Regions from separate parts of the Occultella kanbiaonis genome, predicted to be linked through region 4. Evidence: riboswitches for the same ligand, from Rfam matches in the RefSeq annotation. Region 4 holds a riboswitch; each other region holds the start of a gene.
What was found. A riboswitch is a leader RNA that binds a small molecule or an ion and turns the genes downstream of it on or off. The one in region 4 is predicted to bind S-adenosylmethionine.
Positions count from the first base shown of each region.

Region 1: linked by a shared signal. The riboswitch ahead of GKS42_RS23125 (ABC transporter permease) and the one ahead of GKS42_RS04570 (aminotransferase class V-fold PLP-dependent enzyme) in region 4 are both predicted to bind S-adenosylmethionine.
Region 2: linked by a shared signal. The riboswitch ahead of GKS42_RS16390 (LLM class oxidoreductase) and the one ahead of GKS42_RS04570 (aminotransferase class V-fold PLP-dependent enzyme) in region 4 are both predicted to bind S-adenosylmethionine.
Region 3: linked by a shared signal. The riboswitch ahead of GKS42_RS01315 (methylenetetrahydrofolate reductase) and the one ahead of GKS42_RS04570 (aminotransferase class V-fold PLP-dependent enzyme) in region 4 are both predicted to bind S-adenosylmethionine.

Region 1 is NZ_CP046175.1:5,050,785-5,054,957, reverse strand. It holds gene pdxR (MocR-like pyridoxine biosynthesis transcription factor PdxR) at 1-796, opposite strand, end outside; gene GKS42_RS23130 (carboxymuconolactone decarboxylase family protein) at 915-1,376, shown strand; SAM riboswitch class IV at 1,537-1,643, shown strand; gene GKS42_RS23125 (ABC transporter permease) at 1,996-2,991, shown strand; gene GKS42_RS23120 (ABC transporter permease) at 2,988-3,908, shown strand; gene GKS42_RS23115 (dipeptide ABC transporter ATP-binding protein) at 3,905-4,173, shown strand, end outside.
Region 2 is NZ_CP046175.1:3,558,332-3,562,504, reverse strand. It holds gene GKS42_RS16395 (lipase family protein) at 1-1,345, shown strand, start outside; SAM riboswitch class IV at 1,408-1,522, shown strand; gene GKS42_RS16390 (LLM class oxidoreductase) at 1,788-2,834, shown strand; gene GKS42_RS16385 (glutamate-5-semialdehyde dehydrogenase) at 2,924-4,173, shown strand, end outside.
Region 3 is NZ_CP046175.1:302,378-306,550, forward strand. It holds gene GKS42_RS01295 (ABC transporter permease) at 1-499, opposite strand, end outside; gene GKS42_RS01300 (ABC transporter ATP-binding protein) at 496-1,230, opposite strand; gene GKS42_RS01305 (hypothetical protein) at 1,267-1,467, opposite strand; gene GKS42_RS01310 (cytochrome b) at 1,626-2,183, opposite strand; SAM riboswitch class I at 2,328-2,430, shown strand; gene GKS42_RS01315 (methylenetetrahydrofolate reductase) at 2,467-3,405, shown strand; gene metE (5-methyltetrahydropteroyltriglutamate--homocysteine S-methyltransferase) at 3,549-4,173, shown strand, end outside.
Region 4 is NZ_CP046175.1:1,056,930-1,061,102, forward strand. It holds gene GKS42_RS04560 (ArsR/SmtB family transcription factor) at 1-32, shown strand, start outside; gene GKS42_RS04565 (GNAT family N-acetyltransferase) at 158-646, shown strand; gene GKS42_RS04570 (aminotransferase class V-fold PLP-dependent enzyme) at 643-2,040, opposite strand; SAM riboswitch class IV at 2,076-2,190, opposite strand; gene GKS42_RS25955 (hypothetical protein) at 2,500-2,688, shown strand; gene GKS42_RS04575 (helix-turn-helix transcriptional regulator) at 2,775-4,173, shown strand, end outside.

The DNA of each region.
Region 1 (4,173 bases), 1.7 Mb from region 4:
CCAGCGACATCACCGCGCCGAGGGGGAACTGGTGCGACGGCGTCACGTACACCAGCCGGGCGCGGGCCGGGAGTGCGTCCACCATCAGGCCCTCGCCGTCCACCCCGACGCCGATCACGCGGGCGCCGAGTGCCTCGAAGACGCGCCGCGCGGGCGGGTAGCCCGGTTCCTCCACGGCGACCACGTCGCCCGGGCCGACCATCACCCGGCCGATCAGGTCGAGCGCCTGCTGGGCGCCGTTCGTGACCATGATGTCGTCCGGCGCGGCACGGACGGCACGGGAGGCACCCACGTGCCGCGCGATCGCGGCCCGCAGGGGTCGTACGCCCGACGGCGCGGCGTAGCGACCCAGGTCGAGGTTCGTCACCCGGAGTTCGCGGGAGAGCAGGCGCCGCCAGGTCGCGAGCGGGAACAGGTCGCCGTCGGGCATCCCGACCGAGAAGTCGAACCGCGGGTTCGATCCCACCCGAGGCATCCCCGCCGGGATCCGGGACCAGACCGCCAGCGGGCGCAACCCGGGCTCGCGGCGGCGGGGTGTCACGGTCGTGCGCGGCGGGGGTGCCGCGCGCACATACGTCCCCGATCCGACCCGCGCCTCGAGGTAGCCCTCCGCGGTCAGCCGCTCGTACGCGCCCGCCACCGAGTTACGGGAGACGCCGAGGTCCGAGGCGAGCTGGCGCGTCGGCGGCAGCCGCCGCCCGCCAGGGATCCGGCCGTCCCGGATCGCCTCGAGGACGCCACGGTAGATCGCGCCGACGACCGTGGGGTGCCCCTCGAGGCTGATGTGGAGTTCCATGGGAGACGCTCCGATTGGCCCAATCAGGATCGTGACACTTGGACCTTACCAAGAGCCAATATCGGACCTACGGTCGCATTCGGAGCCTCATCGGGAGGCGCCGACGGAAGGAGATCCCATGACCGCACGACTGATCGTCTCCGAGCTGGCCTCGGCCGCCTACAAGGCGATGGTCCGGCTCGACACCGTGGCCGGCTCGAGCGACCTGCCCCAGCCGCTGCAGGAGCTGGTGCGCGTGCGCGCGAGTCAGATCAACGGATGCGCCTACTGCGTGGACCAGCACAGCGCCGACGCCAAGAAGGCGGGCGTCGCGGACAACCGGCTCTGGGCCGTCGCGACCTGGCGCGAGGCGCCGTGCTTCGATGATGCCGAACGTGCCGCACTCGACCTGACGGAGTCGATGACCCGGCTGAGCGAAGGGGGCGACCGGGTGGCCGACGGCGTGTGGGAGGCCGCCAGGGCACAGTTCGGTGACGAGGATCTCGCCGCCCTGATCATGCTGATCACGATGATCAACGCCTGGAACCGGATCGGTGTGACCACGCGGATGGTGCCGGAGTCGTTCGCCGACGCCGCCTGAGGACCCGACCCGCCGGCGCCTCGATCGACCAGCCGGCCGGCCGGCGGTGCCGCCCCGGCCCCTGGACCAGCCGCCCCCGGACCCACCTGCCATCTCAGCCTCTGAGACACGCGGGTGGGTCCGTTTCCGTTCCCGCTCAACCACGGCAGCATGGTCCGCAGGTCACGAGTTCCAGTCATGACTGCCCTGGCTGACTGGACGGCAACCCTGGCGGGGGTGCCCCAGGTGACGACCCGGCGCGAGACGCGCAACCCGCAATCGAGGAGAACCCGATGGACCGCAGGGACACTCAGCACCCTGGCCGTACCCGCGCGATGGCCGCGCCGGTCGTCGCGCCATACGTGCGCAGCCGTCGTCGCGCCGCTGCCCCGAGCTGTCGCTGACCCGATCCTGACGAGTTGACCGGGCCGGGCTCGCCCCGCCCGCGGCACCTCGCCCAGGGACGCTGATCCGGCGGCGCCGAGCCCACCCCTCGAGCCCGCCCGGCATCACGGCGGACCCGCTGGCCGATCCCACCCGACCCGGCGCCGCCGAGCGCGCCTGCGCACGAACCTGCCCGCACCCGACCCGGCTACGCGCCGGTACCCGGCCACGCCGCCGGCCGACCGATGGACCCTCCATGCCCCGATACCTCCTTGCCCGCGTGGGGCAGGCCGTTCTCGTCCTCTGGGCGGCCTTCACCATCACGTTCCTGATCCTGTATGCCCTGCCGGGCGACGCCGTGTCCCTGCTGCTCGGTGAGGACGGGGAGAACAACCTGACCGCCGAGCAGCTCGACGCGGTCCGGGTGCAGTACGGGCTCGACCTGCCGCTGTACCAGCAGTACCTGAACCGGCTCGGCGGGCTGCTCACCGGGGACCTCGGCATGTCCTATGCGAGCAACCGCCCGGTCGCCGACCTCATCGCCGAGGCGATCCCGCAGACGGCCCAGATCGCGTTCGCGGGCCTCGCGCTCGGGGTGACCCTCGGCGCCGCGATCGCGATCGCGGCGACCTACACCCGGTTCGCCTGGCTGAGTCGCCTGTTGACGGCGATCCCGCCGCTCGGCGTGGCGGTGCCCTCGTTCTGGCTCGGGCTGATGCTCCTGCAGGTGGTCTCGTTCCGGTACGGGCTCCTCCCGGCGATGGGTAACGAGGGCCTCGCGAGCATCGTGCTGCCCGCGATCACGCTCGCCATCCCGAACGCGGCCACGGTGGCGCAACTGCTCAACAAGGGCCTGGAGACCACGCTCGGCCAGCCCTACATCGAGACCGCGAGGGCCAAGGGGGCATCCCGGCGGCGCGTCCACCTGCGCCACGCGTTGCGCAATGCGGCGCTGCCCACCCTCACCCTGGCCGGACTGATGGTCGGTGGTGTGCTCGGCGGCTCGGTGGTCACCGAGACCGTGTTCTCCCGGGCCGGTCTCGGTCGGCTGACCGCCACGTCCGTGAGCGCCCGGGACGTGCCCACGGTGCTCGGGATCGTGGTGATCGCGGCCGCCGTGTACGTCGTCGTGAACCTGATCGTGGACCTCGTCTATCCACTCGTGGACCCACGCGTCGTGACCACCCGCCGCCGCACTCCGATCGGCCGTGCCACCACCGCCATCCCGACTCCAGAGGGAGCATCGACATGACCGACACGACCACCACGGCGGTCCTGCTACCGGACGCAGCCACCGAGACGAGCGCACCGGCACGCGTGCAGGAGCGGCGCGTGGCCAACCGGCTCGGCGACGGCGCACGCTCGCTCGTGCGGCGCCCCGGCCTGCTCCTGGCCTTCGCCGTGCTGGCCGTCGCTCTCGTCGCGGCGCTCTGGCCCACGGTCCTCACCTCCGGCGATCCCTACGCGGCCGTCCCGGCCGAGCGGATGCAGGCCCCGTCAGGACAGCACCTGTTCGGCACCGACCAGCTCGGCCGCGACCTCTACACCCGGGTCGTCCACGGGTCCGCGCTGTCGCTGTCCTCGGCCGCCCTCGCGGTGGTCTTCGGACTCAGCACCGGCTCGCTGGTGGGCCTGGTCGCGGGCTTCTTCGGCGGGTGGGCGGACTCGGCCCTGATGCGCTTCGTCGACGTGCTTCTGGCGATCCCGGGCATCCTGCTGTCGCTGGCCATGATCACCGCGCTCGGCTTCGGCACGATCAACGTGGCGATCGCGGTCGGCGTCGGGTCGGTCGCATCCTGCGCACGCATCATGCGCTCGCAGGTGCTCTCGGTGCGGACCAGTGACTACGTCGAGGCCGCGATCGCCGGCGGCGCGACGCGGTGGCGGGTGCTCGTCCGGCACATCCTGCCGAACTCCGCCGCGCCCGTGCTCGTGCTCGCCGCCCTGGACCTCGGCGGTGCCATCCTCGCCGTCTCCTCGCTCAGCTTCCTCGGGTTCGGCGTGCAACCGCCCACCCCGGAGTGGGGCGCCCTGGTGGCCCAGGGGCGCGACTACCTGGCGACGGCGTGGTGGCTGACCGCGCTGCCCGGCCTGACCGTGGTGGCGACCGTGCTCGCCGCCAACCACATCGCCCGGTCCCTCGACTCGGAACGGAAGTACGCCCGATGAGCACCGCCCGAGCGGACACGCCGCTGCTGAGCATCCGCGACCTGCACGTGCGCTACCGGACCCGGCGCCAGGTGGTGACCGCCGTCGACGGGCTCTCGCTGGACATCCACGCCGGGGAGACGGTCGCCCTGGTCGGCGAGTCCGGGTCGGGGAAGTCGACAACGGCCCACGCCGTGGTACGGCTGCTGCCGGCCGCCGCCGAGGTGACCGAGGGCACCATCCTCTTCGAGGGCAAGGATCTGCGCGGCGTGAGCCGGCGCGAGCT
Region 2 (4,173 bases), 2.5 Mb from region 4:
CGTGCTCGCCGTGGGGGTGATCTTCGGTGCGTTCCTCGTCTACGCGGGCCTGGTGCTCGGGATCCCGGCCGCGTTGGCGATGGTGCGGCGCAGGCAGGGTTCGGACGACTCCGGGGCGCGAGACCCACGGCGGCCGGCGGGACGGCTGCGGCGCGGGGGCGCCCTCGCCGTCGGGATCGCAGCCCTGCTGGTCGCGGTGCTCCTGGCCGGTGGCACCTACTGGCTGCGGGCCGGCGGGCCCGAGGTGGTGCCGGACGGGTTCTACACCCCACCGATCGCGGTACCGGACGCGCCGGGACAGCTCCTGCGGCTCGAGCCGCTCTCGAGCGGAGTGCCACCCGGCGCCGACGGTTGGCGCATCCTGTACACGACGACCCACGCGGACGGTTCGCCCGCGGTCGCCAGCGGCACCGTGATCGCGCCGGCCGACCGAACCGCGGAGGCGCTGCCGGTGGTCTCGGTTGCCCACGGCACCACCGGGATCGTGCCGCGCTGCGCACCCTCGCTCGCACCGGCCCCGTTCGGGGGCGGTGCGGGTGCCGCGCTCGAGGACATGGTCGCCCAGGGCTGGGCCGGGGTACTCACCGACTACGTCGGCCTCGGCACGGCGGGTCCGCACCCCTACCTGGTCGGCGAGGAGGCCGGCCGCGACGTGCTGGACGCGCTCCGTGCGGCCCATCAGATCGAGGGGCTGGCTCTGTCCGAGACGACGGCGGTGTGGGGGCACTCGCAAGGCGGTCACGGCGCGCTCTGGACGGCGATCGTCGCCCCCGAGTACGCGCCGGAGTTCACCGTCGTGGGGGTCGCGGCGATGGCGCCGGCCACCGACCTGTACCGCCTCGCGGCCGGCATCAAGGACAAGGTCGCCGGAAAGGTCGTCTCGGCCTACATCGCCGCCTCGTGGGCCCAGTACTACCCGGAGCTCGGCGTCGACGACGTCCTCACCCCGGGCACCGAGTCCGTGGTGGAACGGATCGGTGCACTGTGCTTCGAGGGCCGGGACGCCCTCGCCGCGGGCGTCGCGGCCTCGCAGTTGTTCGACCCGGTGTTCGTCGACGAGGCACTCGACGGTGCCCTCGGGACCGCACTGCGGGACAACAGCCCCACCGACCTCATCGACGTGCCGGTCCTCGTCGCGCAGGGCGACGCCGACACGCTCGTGCTGCCGTCGATGCAGCGGACCTGGGTGAGCGCGCAGTGCGCCGCCGGGCAGTCCCTCGACTACCGCGAGTACACCGGTCTGGACCACCTGAGCCTGGTCGCGGCGGACTCTGCGCTCACCGACGAACTGGTGGAGTGGACCTCGGCTCGCCTGGACGGCGCAGATCCCACCCCGACATGTTGATCCGTACGGACCGCACGGATTTGTTGACACGTCATCAAAGGGCCTCCTAGACTTATCCCCAAGGTCTTGAGTGTCAGCGCACAGCCCCGGCTTGCTGACCGGCAACCCTCCAACTGCGGTGGGGTGCCCCGGGTGACGACCTGGTTCCGGTCATTCGATGCGGAGCAAGCGCACGGCGCCGCAGGCGCTCGAGAAGAGGGAAACACCGCACATGGGCACCATCACCAGGGAACGAGCGACCACGCCGCTGCAGATCTCTCTCGCCATGTGCTGTTGTTCGATGTCGGTCCAGGCCTGAGCCGACCCTCATCCGATGCCCCGGGCGCTCCGCCCCTCGGCATCACCCCCTCATCCGAGGCGGCCCGCAGGCCGGCACGAGTGACACGTGCCGCGCGGGCGAACCGGACGGGGCTCCCCCTCGAACATGAAGGCGTGAACACCCATGTCGCAGTCCCCGCGTACCCGTAATTCCACCCTCATCGCCCTCGACCTCTCCGGCGCCGGTGCCCCCCGCGAGTGGCGCCGCACCGAGGACACCGAGGCCGAGTCCTTCATCATGGGCCGGCTCGCAGGCCTCGCGTCCCTTGCGGACAAGGGCGGCATCGACCTGCTCAGCCTCGACGAGACGTTCCGCGTCGGCGGCCCTCGCCGCCGGGACGCCTGGCTCGACGGCGCCGTGGCCGCCTCCCGCCTGGCCCGGCACACCCGTACCGCAACGCTCGTGGCCACCGTGCCGCTCGGTGTGGCCCGCCCCGAGCACGTGGCCGGCGCGATCTCCAGCGTGCACCGCGCCAGCGCGGAGCGCGCCGGCTGGCAGCTCGAGGCCGCACCGGTCAACGGGACGAGCGCCCGTGCGGTGGACGCCGTCATCAACTCCTGGGCCACGCCGGAGCGCCGCTCGCGCGGCAAGGCGGCCAGCGGATCCTCCGCCCCGGCCGAATCCGAGCGCCGCGCCCCGATCGTGGTGATCGGAGTCCGCAACGCCGTCGACCTCGAACTGGCGGCGGCCCGCGCGGATGTGGCACGCCTGTCCGTGGCCACCTTGGAGGAGGCGCGCACGGCCCGCACCGCGATCCGGCGCGCCGCCGCCGAGTGGGGCCGCAACCCGGACGACATCACGGTGCTCGTCGACATCCACGTCGTGATCTCCGCGGACCGACCCAGCGCCCAGGCGCGCTGGGACCTGCTCAACTCCCTCGAGACGGCGCCTCGGACCGCCCCGCTGCGCTCGATCGGCACAGCCGCGGACCTGGTCGACCTGTGGGCCGAGTGGGTGCACGCCGGCGCGGCCGACGGATTCACGGTGATCCCGGCGTCGGTGCCCACCGATGTCCTCGCCCTGGTGCAGGACGTCGTGCCCGCCCTCACCGCCAGAGGTCTGCGTACCGAGGCTGCCGCCCCGGCCCGGACCGGTGCGGCCGGGTCCGTCGAGACTGCGCGCCCCGCGACCGCCCGCACGGCGCGCAGCCGAGCCGCCGCCGGCGCCTGACCGACGACGCATCTGCCCGCGCGCCCCGGGTCGGGCCACCCACTGGACCCGACCCGGTGACCGGGCCGGCCCGGCCTATCCTTGATCCCATGAGCGTCCAGACCGAACCCGGCGTTGCCGCCACGACCAGCGTGGCGCCCGAGGCGACCGACGGCGAACCGCAGGCAGCCACGCAGGCACGCACCGCCGTCGTCCAGGCCGCCCAACGGGCGAAGATCGCGGCGCGCGCGCTCGCGAGCGCGACCCGCGGCACCAAGGACGAGGCACTGCACGTGCTCGCCGACGCGCTGGTCGCCGCGCAGGCGGAGATCATCGCCGGCAACGCCGAGGACGTCGAGCGGGAGCAGGCGAACGGGATGAGCCCGGGCCTGGTCGACCGGCTCCGTCTCGACTCCGGCCGGATCGCCGCCATCGCCGGCGCGCTGCGGGACCTTGCCGCGCTGCCCGACCCGGTCGGCGAGGTCGTCCGCGGGTCCACCCTGCCGAACGGCCTGACCGTGCGTCAGCTGCGGGTGCCTATGGGCGTGGTCGGGATGATCTACGAGGCCAGGCCGAACGTGACGGTGGACGCCGCCGGGCTCGCCCTCAAGAGTGGCAACGCGGTGATCCTGCGCGGCGGTTCGGCGGCGGCCCGGAGCAACGAGGTGATCGTCCGGGTGCTCTCGCAGGCGCTCACCGGAGTGGGACTGCCCGCGGATGCCATCCAGTCCATCGACGCGCACGGCCGGGAGGGTGCCCGCGAGCTCATGCGGGCCCGGGGCCTGGTCGACGTGCTCGTGCCCCGCGGCGGCGCCAGCCTGATCCAGACCGTCGTGACCGAGTCCACGGTCCCCGTGATCGAGACCGGCGTCGGCAACTGCCACCTGTTCGTCGACGCGGGAGCGGACGTGGCGAAGGCCATCGCGATCCTGCTGAACTCCAAGACCCAGCGCGTGGGCGTGTGCAACGCCCTGGAGACCCTGCTCGTGCACGAGGCGATCGCCGCCGAGTTCCTGCCCGGCGCCCTGAGCGCGCTCGGCGCGGCGGGGGTGCGGATCCACGGGGACGAGGCCACCGCCGTGCACCTCGGCGAGGGTGTCGAGTTCGAACCGGCAACCGAGCAGGACTGGGCCACCGAGTACCTCAGCCTTGACCTGGCGGTGCGCGTGGTGCCGGACCTGGACACCGCCATCGAGCACATCCGCATCTGGACGTCCGGCCACACCGAGGCGATCTGCACGGCCGACGTGACGTCGGTGCAGCGGTTCACCACCGAGCTCGACTCCGCGGCGATCATGGTGAACGCCTCCACCAGGTTCACCGACGGGGGACAGCTCGGCCTGGGTGCCGAGATCGGCAT
Region 3 (4,173 bases), 750 kb from region 4:
CCTGGGGGAGCACGATCGCCGGCATGAACTGGACGGCCTGGAACTCGGTGTTCGCGAACGCGCTCACGAACAGGCCGAGGGCCACACCGAGGAGGGAGTCGAGCACCGCGATCAGCACCAGGAGCGCCCACGGCCCCTGTACCTCGAGGCCGAGCGGGCCGAGCATGAGCGCCGAGGCGAGCAGCGCCTGCGCGGTGGCCATCACGCCGAACGCCAGGGCGTAGCCGCCGAGGAAGGAGAGCTTCGACAGCGGCAGGGTGAGCAGCCGCTCCAGGGTGCCCGACCGGCGCTCGCGAAGCGTCGCGATCGAGGTGATGAGGAACATGATGATCATCGGGAACAGGGCGAGCAGCGCGGGGCCGATGCTCGTGAACGTCGGGCCGCCGTCGTAGATCCACCAGAGCAGGGTGAGCAGCACGCACGGGACGACGAGGATCATCGCGACGGTGCGTGGGTCATGCCGCAACTGGCGCAGCACCCGGGCGGCGGTGGCGATCACGGCGCCCGGCCCTCCCGCACGAGGGCGAGGAAGGCCTGCTCCGCGGAGTCCGTGCCGGTCCGGGTCAGCAGGTCGGCCGGGGTGCCCTGCGCGAGGACGCGTCCCTCGCGCAGCAGCACCAGGCGATCGCAGCGGATCGCCTCGTCCATGACATGCGAGGAGACGAGCACGGCGGTACCGCTCGCGGCGATGTCGGCGAAGGTGTGCCACAGGGAGTCCCGGAGCACCGGGTCAAGGCCGACGGTCGGCTCGTCGAGCACCACCAGTCGCGGCCGGCCGAGCAGCGCAGCGGCAAGATTCACCCGGGAGGCCTGGCCGCCGGAGAGCGTGCCGGTCAGCTGGCCACGCTGCGGGCTCAGGTCCACCACGTCCAGCACCCGGTCGGTGTCGGCGCGTGCGTCGTTGACGCCGAGCACCCGGGCGAAGTACCGCAGGTTCTCCGCCACCGTGAGGTCGGGATAGACGCTCGGCGCCTGCGTGACGTAGCCGACCTCGCGCCGCAGCGGCGCACTGCCGGCCGGATGGCCGAGCACCGTCACGGAACCGGCCGTGGTCACCTGCACGCCGAGGATCGACCGGATCAGCGTGGTCTTGCCCGAGCCCGACGGGCCGAGCAGTCCGGTGATGAGGCCCTCGGCGACGTCCACGTCCACGCCGTCCAGGGCCGTGGTGGCGCCGCGGATCACCCGCAGTCCGCGCACCTGCACGGCGGCTCCGGTGGTGTTCGCCATGAGATGCATGATCCTCCCGGGACGCGGCGGCGGTGCTCAGGCGCCGATCAGATCCTCCAGCGCGTCGAGGTCGTCCAGCAGTGCCATCTCCCGGGCGTCCAGACCGCCGGCGCCGGCGCGCATCCGCAGGTCGTCCTCGTCGCAGGTCCCGGCGATGCGGCCGAGCACGGCGTCCCGCTCTGCCCGGGCGGCGGCCAGGCTCAGTTCTTCACGCAACTGGGCGATTCGTCCGTTCATCCCTCGCGCTCCCTCCCGCCGGCGACCGGAGGCCGGGCCGCCGGTGACCCGGCGGCGGTGACCCGGCTGACTCCGCTGACCCGGCCCTGACTCGGCGTTGTTCCCGACTATGCACCCGCCGGCCGACATCGTGGTCGAGGTGCGCGGGCGCGCCGCGATCACAGCATCCGGTCGAGCAGCCGGTCCCGGTCCAGAAACTGGTGCTTGAGCACCAGGCCGACGTGGGCGATCAGGGCCAGGAGGAACACGACGTGTGTCGCGAGGTGCACGATCAGCCCGGCGTCGTCGTCGACGACGGGCAGCGGTGCGGGCCACTCGTAGGGGCCGACATCCCACTCGGAGTCGGTCCCGAACAGCAGGGCGAGGCCGGTGAGCGGGATCGCGAACATCGCCACGTACAGGGTGCGCTCGACCGCGGTCGCGACGCGGCGCTCGGCTCCGGAGAGCCCGGGCGCCCAGTCCGGCAGGCCGCCCACGCGGCGCCACCACACGCGCACGCACGCGAGCAGGAGGATCACCGTGCCGAGCACGGCGTGCGGCACGATCCACCACTCGTCCTCACCACCGAAGAACAGGTCGGCTGCCCACTCGAGCAGGTCGTCGAACCGGTCGATCGAGTAGCCGAGGACGAACTGGATGCCCATGGCCGCGGCCATCGTCCAGTGCAACACCTTCGTGACCGTGCCGTAGCCGGTCGAGGCACCGTTCGCGCTCATGCCCGAGCATCCTCCTCCAGGTGGGCCGGTCCGGCGAGGCGGGGCGTCGTGGCACGCCCGGGTGGGGTGGAGCGTCAGCCGGATGAATCTCAGTCGGTGAAACGCTCGCGGCATTGCGGGTCGGCCGGGTACCATCGAAGCCAATCACCATCCAGAGCGGTCGAGAGTCCTGGCTCGTCGACGCCGCAGCAACCCCCCAACGGAAGCCTCCCGAGGGGAAGGGTGCTAAAGCCAGGGTCGATGGAGTTCACATGAAGGCAACACCAGCGCACGAGGCGTTGCGATGAGCACGGCGAGTCTGTACCGGGCGCCTGGCGAGCGCCCCACGATCTCGTTCGAGTTGTACCCACCCCGCACCCCCAAGGGTGAGGTCTCGCTGCAGCGGACGGTCCTGGACCTGGCCCAGATCGGGCCGGACTACTTCTCGGTGACCTACGGCGCCTCCGGGGCGACCCGGCAGACGTCGCGTGACCTCATCTGCACCATCCTGCGGGACACGCCCGTGACCCCGATAGCGCACCTGACCTGCGTCGGGGCGTCCGAGGCGGACCTGACCGAGTACATCAGCGGGCTGCTCGACGAGGGCGTCCGGGACTTCCTCGCCCTGCGTGGGGACCCGCCGGCCGGCCAGGAGGACTGGCAGCCGCACCCGGACGGTCTGACCCGGGCGAGTCAGCTCGTCGCCCTGCTGCGGAGTGTCGTCGCAGCGCGTCTCGGGCCGGCGGACCTGGTCAGCATCTCGGTGGCGGCCTACCCCGGCGGCGACTACGGGCCGGACGGGCAGGCCGTGGTGGACCCGAGCGACGTGGCCGCGCTGCTGGAGAAGCAGGATGCCGGCGCCGACTTCGCGATCACCCAGGTCTTCTTCGACCCGGCGCACTACGCCGAACTGGTGTCCGCAGCGCGGGCCGGTGGCGTCCGGATCCCGATCATCCCCGGGCTCATCCCGCTCACCGACCCGAAGCGGCTGCGCCGCCTGGAGGAGCTCACCGGGGTCCGGGTCCCGGAGCAGCTCCTGGACTCCCTCGACTCCGCCGCGAGCCCCGACGAGGCGTACCAGCGGGGTCTGACCGCGAGCGTGGACCTGATCGACGGCGTCCTCGCGGCCGGTGCTCCCGGACTGCACCTGTACACGTTCAACTCGTCGAAGGCCGCGCTCGATCTCCTCGACCGGGCCGGACTCGCCCCAACAGTTGCCCTGGGGGGCACCTCCCCCCAGTGACCGCACCGGCCTGACCCGGTGTGCGCCGCGACGGCGGGCGCACCGGGCCGGCCCGGCACTCGAGACAACCGATCGGCCCACGCGGCCGACGGGGGTCGTTTCACCCTGCTCGAACCGCAATCCTGGACAGAAGGAGCACCACCATGTCAGTGCACGAAGGCGTCCCCGCGTTCCCGGCCGCCACCATCCTCGGCTACCCCCGGATCGGGCCGCGCCGCGAGCTCAAGCGCGCCGTCGAGTCGTTCTGGGCCGGCCGCAGCACGGCGCCGGAGCTCGGCGCGGTGGCCCGGGACCTGCGCGAGCGCACTCGGACGAACCTGGCCGGACTCGGCCTCGGCACCGAGGACGCCTCCATCCCGTCCGACTTCACCTTCTACGATCAGGTGCTCTCCGTGGCCGCGCACCTGGGCGCGATCCCGGAACGGTTCGCGCACCTGCGCGGCCCCGACGGCGCCCTCGACCTCGCCGGCATGTTCACCCTCGCGCGGGGCGAGGGTGACCTGGCCCCGCTGGAGATGACCAAGTGGTTCGACTCCAACTACCACTACCTCGTCCCGGAGATCGGACCGGACACCGAGTTCCGCCTCGTCGAGACCCCGAGCGTGGCGGCGTTCGCAGCCGCCCTGGCCGACGGCGTGGTGACCCGGCCCGTGCTGGTCGGCCCGGTCACGTTCCTGCTGCTGGCCAAGCCGAGCGAGTCGGCGCCCGAGGGATTCTCCCCGCTGTCCCGGCTCGACGACCTGCTCGTCGCGTACGCCGACTGGCTCC
Region 4 (4,173 bases):
TCGACACCGTCGCGGCGGACAACACGATCTGATCGGTGCCGGGTGGCGCGGCCGCGATGGTGCGCCGGGTCCTGCCGCACGCACCACCGCACGCTCGTGCGCGGCGCCACCTGGCAGACTGAGCGGTTCGTGGGTCGCGATGTCTCGGAGGTGCCGCGTGGTCCCGTCACGCCAGGTCGTACGCCCGGCCCGCGACGGCGATCTCATGGCCCTCCAGGAGCTCGCGCGGCGCACGATCGATGCGAGCTATCGACCGTTCCTGGGCGACGAGAACGTCGATGCCTTCGTCGGCTCGGGTGCCTCGGACGAGCACGTCGCGGGCCACCTCAGGCGGGGGCAGGTGCTCTGCCTGGAGGCTGCGGGGACGATCGTCGGGCTCGCCGTCGTCGAAGGGCCGACGGTCGACCTGCTCATGGTCGACGTCCGACGGCATCGCGAGGGCCTGGGCACAGCGCTCCTGGCCCGGGTCGAGGAGTTGCTGTTCGTGCAGTACGAGTCGGTCCGGCTCGAGACCTTCGTCGGGAACACGGCGGCCCTCGCCTTCTACGAAGCGTGCGGCTGGTCGGTGACCAGCCGCACGCCTTCGGACAGCGCCATGCCCGACCGGCTCGAGCTCGTCAAGCACCGCCCGGTCGACGCCACCTAGTGCGCGACGGCGGCGAGCACCTCGGCGACCGACGGTGCGGGGCCGCAGCCCGCGCCCGCGGCGGCGGTCGCCAACACCGAAGGGGCGTCGGAGTCCGCGTGCAGTGCCTGCAGCAGTGCGATCGCCTCGGGGAGCTCGCGCTGGTCGTCGCGCGGCTGCCAGCGGCCGCCCACGACCTCGTAGTCCGACCGGGGTCCGGTGCCGACGAACTCGGACACGCCCCGGACGAGCCGGTCGACGTCCTCCTCGGTGGTACCCAGGCCGATGCTGGCCCGCAGGCCGGCTTCGACGCCCCTGGCCTCGAGCAGGGGGTGCGCGCAGAACCGCCCGTCGCGAACGCCGATGCCGTGCTCGGCGGACAGGTACGCCGCCACCAGGCCGGCGTCGTGGCCTGCCACGGTGAAGGAGACCACGCTCACCGGGTCCGCGGAGTCCGACCAGAGCCGTAGCACCTGCACGCCCGGGATCTCGGTCAGCGCGGACACCAGGCGTTCCCGCAGCGCACCGTCGTGCTCGGCGAGGCGATCCGCGACGGCGGTCAGCTCGGTCGCCGCGACCCCGAGGGCCAGGGCTCCGATCACGTTCGGGCTGCCCGCCTCGTGCCGCTGCGGCGCCGGCTCCCACGAGGTGTGGCCGACCGTGACATTCGTGACCGCGCCGCCGCCGGCGAGGTAGGGGCGGCCGGCGTCAAGCCAGTCCCGCCGACCGATCAGCGCGCCCGCGCCGTACGGCGCGTACAGCTTGTGTCCCGAGACGGCGACGTAGTCCGCGCCCGTCTCGGTCAGGGAGAACGGCCGGTGCGGCGCCAGTTGGGCGGCGTCCACGACCACCCTCGCTCCCGCCGCGTGCGCCAGGGCGACCACCTCCGCGACCGGCAGTGACTCGCCGGTCACGTTCGAGGCGCCGGTGATCGCCACCAGCCGGTAGTTCCGCGTCGCGAGGGCGTTGGTCAGGGCCTCGAGGGTCGCGGCGACAGTCCCGCGTGCCTTCAGCACGTCAGCGCCGATCCGCTGCCAGGGCAGCAGGTTCGCGTGGTGCTCGATGTCCAGGACCAGGACTCGGGCGCCGTCCGGCACGCACCCGGCGAGCAGGTTCAGCGAGTCGGTCGTGTTGCGGGTGATCACCACGACGTCGTCCTCCCGGGCGCCCACGAACCGGCCGATCGCCGTCCGCGACTGCTCGTAGAGGGCCGTGGAGACCTGGGACAGGTACCCGGCGCCGCGGTGCACCGACGCATACAGGGGCAAGGCCCGGGTGACGGCCTCGGCAACGGCGGCCAGTGCCGGGGCGCTCGCGGCGTAGTCGAGGTTCGCGTACCGCACGGTCGCGGCGCCGTCGAGCGGGACCGTCAGCGGGACTCGGGTCTCGGAGCCGACGAGGGGGAGTAGTGCCATGTGAGAGCCTCCAGATCGCTGTGGGACCCGTGGCGGGTCCGCGCTTGCCGGCGCCACCGCGGCACCGACCCGGTCGTCACCCGGGGCACCCCACCGCGGTTGGAGGGTTGCCGGCCAGCAAGCCGGGGCTACGCGCTGGCACTCATGACCTACCCGGCATGATGCCACGGGAACCCCGGCCGGTGGGCCGAACGGCGCCCGGTGTCCGCATGATGGACGCCACCGGCGGGCGTGCGTGCGACTGAGGTGCGGACGATCCCCCGAGCGCCCGCTCGGCCGTCGGCGGAGGACCCCTTACCTCTGTGACGGGTGCCGGATCCGGCATCCCTTACTCGCTCAGCCGACCCCTCAGTGCGCGGGTAAGGGGTCGGCCCCCGAGGGCCCGCGTGACCACCCGATACCTGACCCCTGTGCCTCAGCGGCACCGTATCGGTCATGGGAACGAGCAAGGAGCACATCATGGAACCGAATCTGGACATCCTGAACGCCGACCTGGCGTACCGGCGCGAGCACCTGCTGTCGGAACTCGGCTCCCGTCAGCGGAACTCACGCCACAGCGGCGTGCGCCGCCTGATCGAGGAGCGCCGGGTCCGGCGGGCGGCCGCGGCGCGCGGTCTCGACCCCGCGGACCTGATCAAGCGGGCCTGAGCGGGCCGGGCGTGGCGGCCGTCGTGGAGCCGTGGGGCGGATATACATCCGTCCCCACGGAGCCGACCCGTGACAAGATCTCGGATGTGGCACGGGTCGGCTCCGAGATCGCGCTGGTAGCGCGCGGTGACGAACTCGCGCGCCTCCGCGAGATCTGGGCGCAGGCTGCCGCCGGCTCGGCAGCGGCCGTCCTGCTCCCCGGTGACGCGGGAGTGGGCAAGACGCGGCTCGTGACCGAGTTCGCGGCCGAGGTCCGAGCCGGCGGCGGCTACGTGCTCACGGGCCACTGCGTCGGCCTCGGCGAGTCGGCCCCGCCCTACCTTCCCGTCGTGGAGATCCTCGAACAGATCCGAGACGCCGATCCCGGGATCCTCGAGGACCGGCAGGCGCTGGCGACCCTGGTGAGCCGCTCGGGCACCGACCGTCCCACCGAGCAGCTGCCGCTGTTCGACTCCTTCCTCGGCGTGCTCACCACCCTCAGTGCGGAGCGCCCGGTCCTGCTCGTGATCGAGGACCTGCACTGGTCCGACCCGTCCACGCGGGACCTGATCACGTTCCTGGTCGCGCGGATGTCCGAGCAGCGCCTCACGGTGGTGCTGACCTACCGCTCGGACGACCTGCACCGGCGGCACCCCGTGCGGCCGATGACCGTGGAGCTGGGGCGGATGCGCCGGGTCGAACGCCTCGAGCTCGACCCGTTCTCACCCGAGGAGGCGCGGGCCTTCGCGCGAGAACTGGCCCTGCTCGACCACCTCGGCACCGGTGCCGATGAGCACCTGATCGCCGACATCGCCCGCCGCTCCGAGGGGAACGCCTTCTTCGCCGAGGAACTGCTCTCCAGTGCCCGCTCGGCCACCGGCCTTGGCGACGCCCTCGCCGACGTCCTGCTCGGCCGCATCGAACGGCTCGGTCCGAACGCGCAGCGACTAGTGCGCACCGCCGCGGTCTCCGGCCAGCGCCGGATCCGGCACAGCACCCTCCGGGCGGTTCTCGATCTGACCGACGACGAGCTCGAGGAGGCCCTGCGCGACTGCGTCCAACTGCACGTGCTGGTCGCCGATCCCGACGGCGATGCCTCCTACGAGTTCCGGCACGCCCTGCTCCGCGAGGCGGCGTACTCCGACCTCCTGCCCGGCGAGCGCACCCGCATCCACGCGGCCTACGCCAGCCTGCTCGCGCACCTGCGGCTGTCCGGCTGGCGGGGCGCACAGGCCTACCACGCGAGCCGGGCGAACGACCTGCCCACCGCGTTGGCCGCGCACGTGGGTGCCGCGGACGAAGCCGCTCAGGTCGGAGCGACCGCCGACACGCTCGCGCACCTGGAGAGCGCACTGGCCCTGTGGCAGGCCGTACCGGACCCGGCCACGGTGAGCGGCACCGACGAACTCCATCTGACCATCCGGGCCTCGGATGCCGCGGTCGCCGCCGGGCAGGTGGACCGGTCCCTCGCGTTCGCACGGGCCGCTCTCAAGCTCGCCGACGCCG